Regions from separate parts of the Bacteroides sp. BFG-637 genome, predicted to be linked through region 1. Evidence: riboswitches for the same ligand, from Rfam matches in the RefSeq annotation. Region 1 holds a riboswitch; each other region holds the start of a gene.
What was found. Region 1 has a riboswitch for cobalamin ahead of NXX38_RS18420 (ribonucleoside-diphosphate reductase subunit alpha). Riboswitches for the same ligand answer to the same signal wherever they lie in the genome.
Positions count from the first base shown of each region.

Region 2: another riboswitch for cobalamin. It lies ahead of NXX38_RS26245 (IS1595 family transposase); the one in region 1 lies ahead of NXX38_RS18420 (ribonucleoside-diphosphate reductase subunit alpha).
Region 3: another riboswitch for cobalamin. It lies ahead of NXX38_RS05420 (DUF4465 domain-containing protein); the one in region 1 lies ahead of NXX38_RS18420 (ribonucleoside-diphosphate reductase subunit alpha).
Region 4: another riboswitch for cobalamin. It lies ahead of NXX38_RS25520 (anaerobic ribonucleoside triphosphate reductase); the one in region 1 lies ahead of NXX38_RS18420 (ribonucleoside-diphosphate reductase subunit alpha).

Region 1 covers NZ_JANUPD010000002.1:4,764,516-4,766,717, forward strand. Annotated here, with positions in the region: gene NXX38_RS18420 (ribonucleoside-diphosphate reductase subunit alpha) at 1-1,430, opposite strand, end outside; cobalamin riboswitch at 1,492-1,695, opposite strand; partial or broken gene NXX38_RS18425 (TlpA family protein disulfide reductase) at 1,865-2,202, shown strand, end outside.
Region 2 covers NZ_JANUPD010000002.1:6,645,488-6,647,689, forward strand. Annotated here, with positions in the region: gene NXX38_RS26240 (ABC transporter ATP-binding protein) at 1-609, shown strand, start outside; cobalamin riboswitch at 688-842, shown strand; gene NXX38_RS26245 (IS1595 family transposase) at 1,001-1,915, shown strand; gene NXX38_RS26250 (hypothetical protein) at 1,921-2,079, shown strand; gene NXX38_RS26255 (hypothetical protein) at 2,108-2,202, opposite strand, start outside.
Region 3 covers NZ_JANUPD010000002.1:1,263,921-1,266,122, forward strand. Annotated here, with positions in the region: gene NXX38_RS05410 (hypothetical protein) at 1-350, opposite strand, end outside; gene NXX38_RS05415 (hypothetical protein) at 396-638, shown strand; cobalamin riboswitch at 865-1,057, shown strand; gene NXX38_RS05420 (DUF4465 domain-containing protein) at 1,217-2,185, shown strand.
Region 4 covers NZ_JANUPD010000002.1:6,450,778-6,452,979, reverse strand. Annotated here, with positions in the region: gene NXX38_RS25525 (HU family DNA-binding protein) at 1-281, shown strand, start outside; cobalamin riboswitch at 1,054-1,248, shown strand; gene NXX38_RS25520 (anaerobic ribonucleoside triphosphate reductase) at 1,291-2,202, shown strand, end outside.

The DNA.
Region 1 (2,202 bases):
TCATTCACGCAATCCCAATACCTCTTTTCCCATTCTTCCCCGTAATAATCTTCCAGACAATATCCTTTGATAGTCATAATCTCATTCGGACAAAACAAATACCACTGCTTATTCAAATCTTCTTTTGCCATTTGCCAGAACAAGTCCGGGTAGCATACGGAGGGAAATATATCATGAGCTTTCATGCGGTCATCCCCATTATTCGTACGGAGTTGAAGAAATTCCGGCAAGTCTTTATGCCATACATCCAGATATACAGCTACAGCCCCCTGACGCATTCCTAACTGATCGACGGCTACGGCAGTATCATTCACGAGTTTCATCCATCGGATTACTCCACCTGCCACACCTTTGAAACCTCGGATGTTTCCACCCGCAGCACGCACCTTCCCGAAATACATTCCCATACCTCCACCAAACTTGCTGACCATGGCAAAATTGTCTATACTGCGGTAAATGCCTTCCAAACTGTCAGGCACCGTATCAATAAAACAACTGGAAAGTTGATGATAAGGTTTACGGGCATTGGAAAGGGTAGGAGTTGCCATCGTTACTTCCAGCTTGCTCAATAAGTCATAGAACTTTCTTACCCATTGCAACCGATCGCGTTTCTCCGGCATGGCAAGATGTAAGGCTATCCCCAAGTACATTTCCTGCACAGACTCCATAGGTTCGTGTGAGTGAGTACGGATCAGGTAACGTTTGGAGAGCAGGTCCAGCCCTGAATAATTAAACAGTTTATCCCTTTCCGGACAGATAAATCCTGCAGCTTCTTCTATTTCCTGTTGTGAATAAGAATCCAGGATATAGCTGCCATATAAACCTTCATTCGTTAGATAACGTAATTTCTCATAGAATGAATGTATATCTGAAATTCTTGCCTGTTTTTCCTGCTTTTCTGTCAGTTGAAAGTTGAGTAACCGCGCGGCTATAAACTCCCAGTCCGGTGCTTCCTGCGTGGTCAGTTCTACCGCAGCTTTGACGAGTGCCGACAAGCGTTCGTCTGACGACATTTCCGGTTTGCAGAAACTGGAGAACTTTTCCGCCAACACAGTCAGACTATATTCATTACTGGTAAAGTCTTTCTGTATTTCCTTTAGCACATCCATTATTTGTGGATTGCCCGTCCCTGTGGTGATATCGTTGATCGCTTTTCTGCGCTCCGTGCGTTGCCAGCGATAGAGAATATAGTTTTTAGCTTCTGCATAAAAGCCATGCTCCATCAGGCAGCGTTCCACTTCATCCTGTATGCGCTCCACATTGCAGTTTGCACTATTACTATGTACAAACTGTTCTACTTCATTCACCATTTCCTGAATGGTTTCTTCTATTATTTCCTGGCCTGTACTGGCGAAGCTTTTTTTAATTGCAACGGCAATTTTCTCCCTGTTATAGGATTCCGTCGTCCCATTTCTTTTGGTTATTTGCATGAGAACTTTATAAAATATGTTGTTGTATAGTTTCGAACTGTATCCCTAATCCCACGAGTAGAAACAGTCTTTAATGAATGGCAGGTCTTCTGACTAACTCCCTTCCTGATCCCTTCCCGGCCTACAATTCACAGCCAGTGGCAAAAGTCTTTATCAGAAAGTTATAGAGATTCACAGCAGCGGGACTGTCCGGGATTTACACCCGGTTCCCTTTTAATCCAAAACAACCGAAAGGTCATCCGGAACCGATTCGGAAACAAAGATAATGAAAATTGTAATTAATACAATATTGTTTCCGTTTTATATAATATCATTTTGCATTATCTGATAATTGTGTAGTAAAGGTTTATTTAACAGGATACGATGTAAAATGCTGAATTTAATAGCTATATTCGCGTAAGTATTTATTAATACACCAATAACACCCTATGAGAATGAAACACTGCCTATTCGTTTTTTTGCCGATATTTATATTATTTATTAGTTGTCGGCAAAAAGTGCAAAGTAACTTTCAGCCGGATATTTCCAATCAGACAGAAACCGTTTATGATTTTCCGGAAGAATATGCTGAAGAGATTATTATCACAGGTAAAGTTTTGAACCGTGAATTTTATCCACAAGAAAAAGAACTGACACTTATTATTCCATTTTTCAGAGATATGGAAAATCAGTACCGTACTCCCATTCAAGAGGATGGTTCTTTCTATTTTACTTTTCCTGTTTATGCTAAAATACGGGAGGTTTCTATTCGTAACTATGCAGAGCATTTATA
Region 2 (2,202 bases), 1.9 Mb from region 1:
TTGGAAAAGCCTCAATCAGGAGAAATTACTCTGCAAGGAAAAAACATAGCTTCATTGAAACCGGAAAAATTAGCCCGGAATATCAGCTTTGTCACCACCGATAAAGTACGCATCGCCAATCTCCGCTGTAAAGATGTAGTAGCTTTAGGACGTGCTCCCTACACCAACTGGATCGGTCAACTGCAACCGGAAGACCAAAAGCGAGTGGACGACGCTATGCAGCTAGTCGGTATGTCCGGTTATGCAGAAAAGACAATGGACAAAATGTCCGATGGCGAATGTCAGCGAATCATGATTGCCCGTGCCCTTGCACAGGATACTCCCGTCATCCTGCTTGATGAGCCGACCGCCTTCCTGGACTTACCCAACCGCTACGAGCTCTGTTTACTTTTAAAGAAACTGGCACAGGACGAGGGCAAATGCATCTTGTTCTCCACTCATGACCTCGACATCGCCTTATCGCTCTGCGACTCCATCATGCTCATAGATAATCCGCAGATGTACACACTACCTACTCAGGAAATGGTGACCAGCGGACATATAGAAAGACTTTTCCGCAATGAATCAGTCACGTTCGATGCGCAGGAGATGAGAGTACGCATCAAATAAACAAACAGATATCCGACAAGAATCAGACTGTGTATAAAATAAATAGGTAGCATTCATTTGGGTTCTATATAAATTCGCTATCTTTGCCCCCGAATTGGTTTCAGATAGCCATATCAACTATCTGAATTAAAAGGGAATCGGGTGTAAATCCCGGACAGTCCCGCTGCTGTGAAACTCTATTCAACTTCTTGATATTTACTTTGGCAGTGAATACTAAAGTTACACCGCATTAGTTTACTATAACTTTTAATTATAAGGATGCTATTATGGCATCCTTTTTTTGTATTGATACAAAGATAATATTTTCTATTCTTCTACGAAAATATTTACCATATTATTTGCATATCTCGTTTATTTTCACTATATTGTAACAGATTAAAAGATAAGCGTTATGAAAAAGAGAAGGGAAAGACAAAGCATTATAGAGTTCAGAGCTTCCTTCCCCGATGAAGAAAGCGCAATTAGATTCTATGAGAAAATAAGATGGAAAGATGGAGTGGTTTCCCCATTCGATCCGACATCTAAAGTGTACAAATGCAAGAACGGTAAATACAAGTGCAAGAATACTGGGAAGTACTTCACTTATAGAACTAAAACATTCTTTGCTAATTCCAAAATGGATTTTAGAGATTGGTTATACGCTATTTCTATGCTTATCAATAATAAAGGTGGTATTTCTTCATATCAGCTAGCCGATGATTTAAAGATTTCACAAAAAACGGCTTGGTATATGCTTCATAGGATAAGAGTTTCAATGGCTAAAGAGAACAATCAGAAGTTATCCGGTGAAGTTGAGATTGACGAAACATTTGTAGGTGGAAAGAATATTAATCGCCACAAAGATAAGAAAGTCGAAAAAAGTCAAGGACGTAGCTATAAGGATAAAGTTCCTGTATTCGGTGCTTTGGAAAGAAACGGGAAGATTTTCGCAATGGTTGTTCCGAACACCCAAGCAAGTACCCTAGTTCCTATTGTAAAGAAGAATGTTGAAGTAGGAAGCACAATCTACACTGACGGATGGAGCTACAAAGGATTAGAAGAGGAATATGGACAGTTATCAGTAGATCATAGTAAGAAATTCTATGGGATGCTCTTAGTAACCGATGACGGAGAGATTATCGAAGTCACAACAAATAGAATCGAAAACGCATGGTCTGTTTTCAAAAGAACGATTAAAGGTACGTATATTCATGTCAGCAAGAAGTATCTACAAAAGTACGTTGACGAATTTGTTTTCAGATTTAACACCCGAAAAATTAGCAGAAATGAAAGAATTGAATTACTTTTGCAATATGCAGCAGCTTAGATATTATGGCAAATAACAAAGACATAAAGAAGGACAAACCTAAGAAGGAGAAGAAAAAGAGGAAACCTGTATATGAAATACAAGGCTTCGTTCTCACTATACCCGAAGATAAGCTAAAAGAAGCGCTGCTAGGAATGAGCAAACCAAATCCCGAAAAAGAGTAAAAAGGACACATTCTATATCCTAACAAATTTATTTTTTATTAACATCGCGCCCTGTTAGATAAAATTTATGCGTTTTATCTAAAAATACAACATAAAAGGTGTCTCCAACAACATGTCCAATTA
Region 3 (2,202 bases), 3.5 Mb from region 1:
GCGACATCCAACGGATTTTCTACTGCCTGTTTGAGATAATAGGTCGAACCCCATTCCAACATATTATCTACCGTAAGAGCATCCGCTCTCTTTTTGATATTGGCGACATACTCCTCTTTCCATTGCTCTATTCCACCATTATAGCGCATGGTGTCATCGGATATAAGCTCGAACATTCCGTTGGGTAAGGCATGATTGACCAAATTGGCAATATCCTCTTTACGGTTTTCCTCGTCTATTTCTGAACAATAGTCATAGAAGCTCCCGTCTCCTTGCTGGAGTGTGTCCTCATTCAGATAGTTTTCTTTGTCTATCGGCTCCGTTGAAATTTGAAAAATCCTGCTGTGCATAATTGTAAATTTTAGATTGTCAAACATTTTCTTGTTTCCCTTTTCTTGAAGCTCTTCGGCTTCTCGTCGGGGAATGATTTTTATGCAGGACTGACAGCGGAAAAAGGACGGATAAGGCAAGTAAACAGTGTACGGGATGGAACGGAATACCCAACCGCCGAGTGCAAGGGCAAAACCCGGCTCGACCGGCTTTGTTCTGCAACGAGACGGGGGCTAAAAGCCCATCTTCGATTTGCGGAAGGCTGCCGTGAAGAATATCCGGGAACCGTTAGCGAAAGCGGTACTTGACGACCGGACGCACGCTGTACCTTTGCATAGAAAACCTCTCCGAAGAGAATTGCTGACGTGAGATGAGAAAAAGCCATAATTGAGAAATGTTATTATTCATAAAGGGGAAGGACTATTCATAGTTGTTATAAATGTTTAGTTGGCATGAAAATACAATTCGCACTATAAAATAATCTTTTCTTGAAATAAAAATTAGGGAAAAAGAAACGAGATTAAAAAATAACCATTAACTTTGCACCAGTCAAGTTTCCAATCGAAGCGTCGAATGGAATTAAAAGGGAATCCCGGTGAAAATCCGGAGCTGTACTCGCAGCTGTAAGTCCTATTAAAGTTTATCGCACTCTTTGCCACTGGTGAAAGCTGGGAAGGCGCGATAAGCGGGATGAGCCAGAAGACCTGCTTGATGAGATATGATTTAGTGACCACGGGATAATTGGCATTAGATTAAAATGAACAGAGGCTCGTCCAAAGACACCTAATATTCTTTTTGATAACCGATTTCTCATTCGTTGCAAATCTATCGCAAGGAAAACGAATGTGTAATTAAACTTTTTTGTTTAACTTTTAATAATTGAGTTATGAAAAAGAATCTTAAATTCTTGGCAATGGCTGTTGTAGCAATGGCCGCCGCAGTGTTCACAGGATGTTCGTCCGATGATGACTTCCTTGCTCCGTATGAGGAGAGTGCGATTCAAACCCGCGCGATAAGTTCTACCAATGCGCTTATCAATTTTGATAACGTACCTTCCAGCGTAATGGCTTCTGACCAGTATGGAAACAATCTCTATTCTGCCACGGCCAACGGCAAGCAGGTAACGACCGGCTACATCACTCAAATCGGGCAAACCGGTACGTACATTCAGTTCCCGATTAACTATTTGGAACAAGAATGGGTAAGCGGACAGCCTTGGGAATATGAGTTTTGGAATGGTGGTTTTGCCATCTCTAATTTCCATAATCTGACACAGGGTGATTATGAGAATCAATGTAGCGTTTATGATAAGAATGGCGGTCATAGCGGTAAAAATTTTGCCGTTGCTTTCGGTTATAGCGATTCATACAATGATGCGGGAGCAACCTATGACAAGTGCGCCAAGATTTACTTGACCAATGCAACCGGATATAAAGTCGAAATTCCAAAGAAGCCAGTTAAGGGTACACCGAAATATGGCAAATTCAACAGTGTATGGGTCTGCAATACAACTTATACCTACTTGGTCATGAAGGATGGCAACTCGTTTACACAAGGCTCTTTGTCGGCACAAAAAGGATGGTTTAAGGTGGTATTTGTTGCGTTGGATGCGACGGGTAAACCTACAGGTAAGGAAGTAGAATACTATTTGGCAAACTTCGATTCCAGTAAGGATGCAGAATCAGGCTTGGCCAATCAAATCCGTACTGGTTGGAGCCAAGTGGACTTAAGCGGTTTAGGTGACAGCGTATGTACTGTAGCTATCAATTTTAAAGGAAGCGATTCAAGCGCATACGGATTGAACACTCCTGCTTACGTTGCCATAGACGATATTGATGTAACCGTAAACGAATAACATGAATTTGGGGCAAA
Region 4 (2,202 bases), 1.7 Mb from region 1:
TGGGGACATTTACTATGATTGCCAAAGCAGGAGGAAAAGGAGTGGAGTTGGAGAGTAAGGTCAGCAGTTCGCAGATCACTTCATTGCGTTGTCAGTTTACCCCTGAATACACCCGTGCCGCTAACGGAAGTGCTACCCGCGCATTGACCACTGGAGTGGAATTTGTGCACATCAAGGATGTAGCGGGTTCGTTTGTTGCCGACGACGTCATTGACAAAGACCCGGATGACGGCAACGAACCTGGTGGCGGAGGAGGCGAAGCTCCGGATCCGGCCGCTTAACCGAATTTGTTTATACAATAATTTAGGCACGGATTACACGGATTTCACGGTCTTTAGTGTTGTCATTGCTGCAAAGTAGCCGTGTTAATCTGTGTAATCCGTGCCTGGAAAAAGATAGTAATTAATTAGTGACAGGTATTTAAAACGGATTATTAACCTTTAAAAGAAAACGGATGAGATTATTATTGGAAAAGTTGCTGGATATTCTTGAAGCAGTTTTGCGTTTCCGCCACCGGAGAAACGGTAAGGTAGAAAAGGACTAGCCAGATAGAAAAGGACTAGCCAGATAGAAAAGAGTTGGCGTATCTGAAAAAGGTATGAAACCGAATAGCGTAAATATGTAAGACGTGTCGCCCGCACGTAGCTCGCGTAACAGGTAAAAACGTGTAGCCATTCATAGAGTAAACGTAAGGTTAAGGAATAAGTGAAAAGCTGTCTCGAATGAACGAGGCAGCTTTTCTTTTTTCGTATTCCGAAAATCCTTTTTCGGAAACATAGTGAAAAAGAAAAAATCAGTAGTAATTTTTAAAAGGCAGAAATATTTCTTTGATTTTGTATAGAACAAAAGAAAATAATTTCCCACTTTTGTAGCTGCAATAGGGGATAGGTGTCCTGTGAGATGTCTGTTTTCCGGAAAAAAGATGAATGAAAACAGAATACTTCTTGCGTTAAAATCAGAAAAAAGTTTTCCGTTTTGGAAAACTTTCTATATCAGCGAGAAAGAAAAGTTTCCCAAAATTTAATGTTAAAAGCTAACCAAGCTATTAGATAATCTTCTATCTTTGTATCCGGTTTCGGAGCTAAAAGAGGTTTAGTCAATGAGGGAACGCTGTGTAAATCGGCGACAGTACCCGCTGCTGTAATTCTCTAAGAATCCGCACAATATGCCACTGCATCGACATCGGTGTGGGAAGGTGTTGCGAGGGAGAGATAAGTCAGAAGACCTGCCGGAATTTTTTAATTTTCAATTTTCAATTTTTAATTTAATAAGCTTTCGGGAGTTAAAGTTATGAACTACGCGGAAATTTGTATCATCAAACGTGATGGTAAAAGAGAAGATTTCTCTATCAGTAAGATTAAGAATGCAATCAGTAAGGCATTCAGTGCAACCGGTTTTCAGGATGAGCAGCAGTTGGTGGCTGACATCACTATGAACGTAATCAGTCAGTTTACAACTCCTACTATTACCGTAGAAGAGATTCAGGATTTAGTAGAAAAGTCGTTGATGAAAGTACGCCCGGAAGTAGCGAAGAAATATATTATTTATCGCGAATGGCGGAATACGGAGCGCGATAAGAAAACCCAGATGAAGCAAGTGATGGACGGCATCGTTGCTATCGACAAGAACGATGTCAACTTGAGCAATGCCAACATGAGCAGTCACACGCCTGCCGGCCAGATGATGACGTTCGCTTCCGAAGTAACCAAAGATTATACGTATAAATACTTGTTGCCGAAACGTTTTGCCGAAGCACACCAGTTGGGAGATATTCACATCCACGACTTGGACTATTATCCGACAAAGACGACAACCTGTATCCAATATGATATGGACGACCTCTTTGAACGCGGTTTCCGCACAAAGAACGGCAGTATCCGTACCCCGCAAAGCATCCAGAGTTATGCTACGCTGGCTACCATTATCTTCCAGACGAACCAGAATGAGCAACACGGCGGACAGGCAATTCCTGCTTTCGATTTCTTCATGGCAAAAGGTGTGGCCAAATCTTTCCGCAAGCATCTGGCATCGTTCATCAATTTCTATGTCGCCATGGAAAACGGACATCAGGCCGATGAGAAATCCATTCGCACATTGATTAAAGAATATCTTCCGTCTATCAAGTCCACCGAAGCCGAACGCGAAACATTGCGCATCGCTTTAGTGGCTTTACAAATCATTATAGACAAGGAACACCTTGCC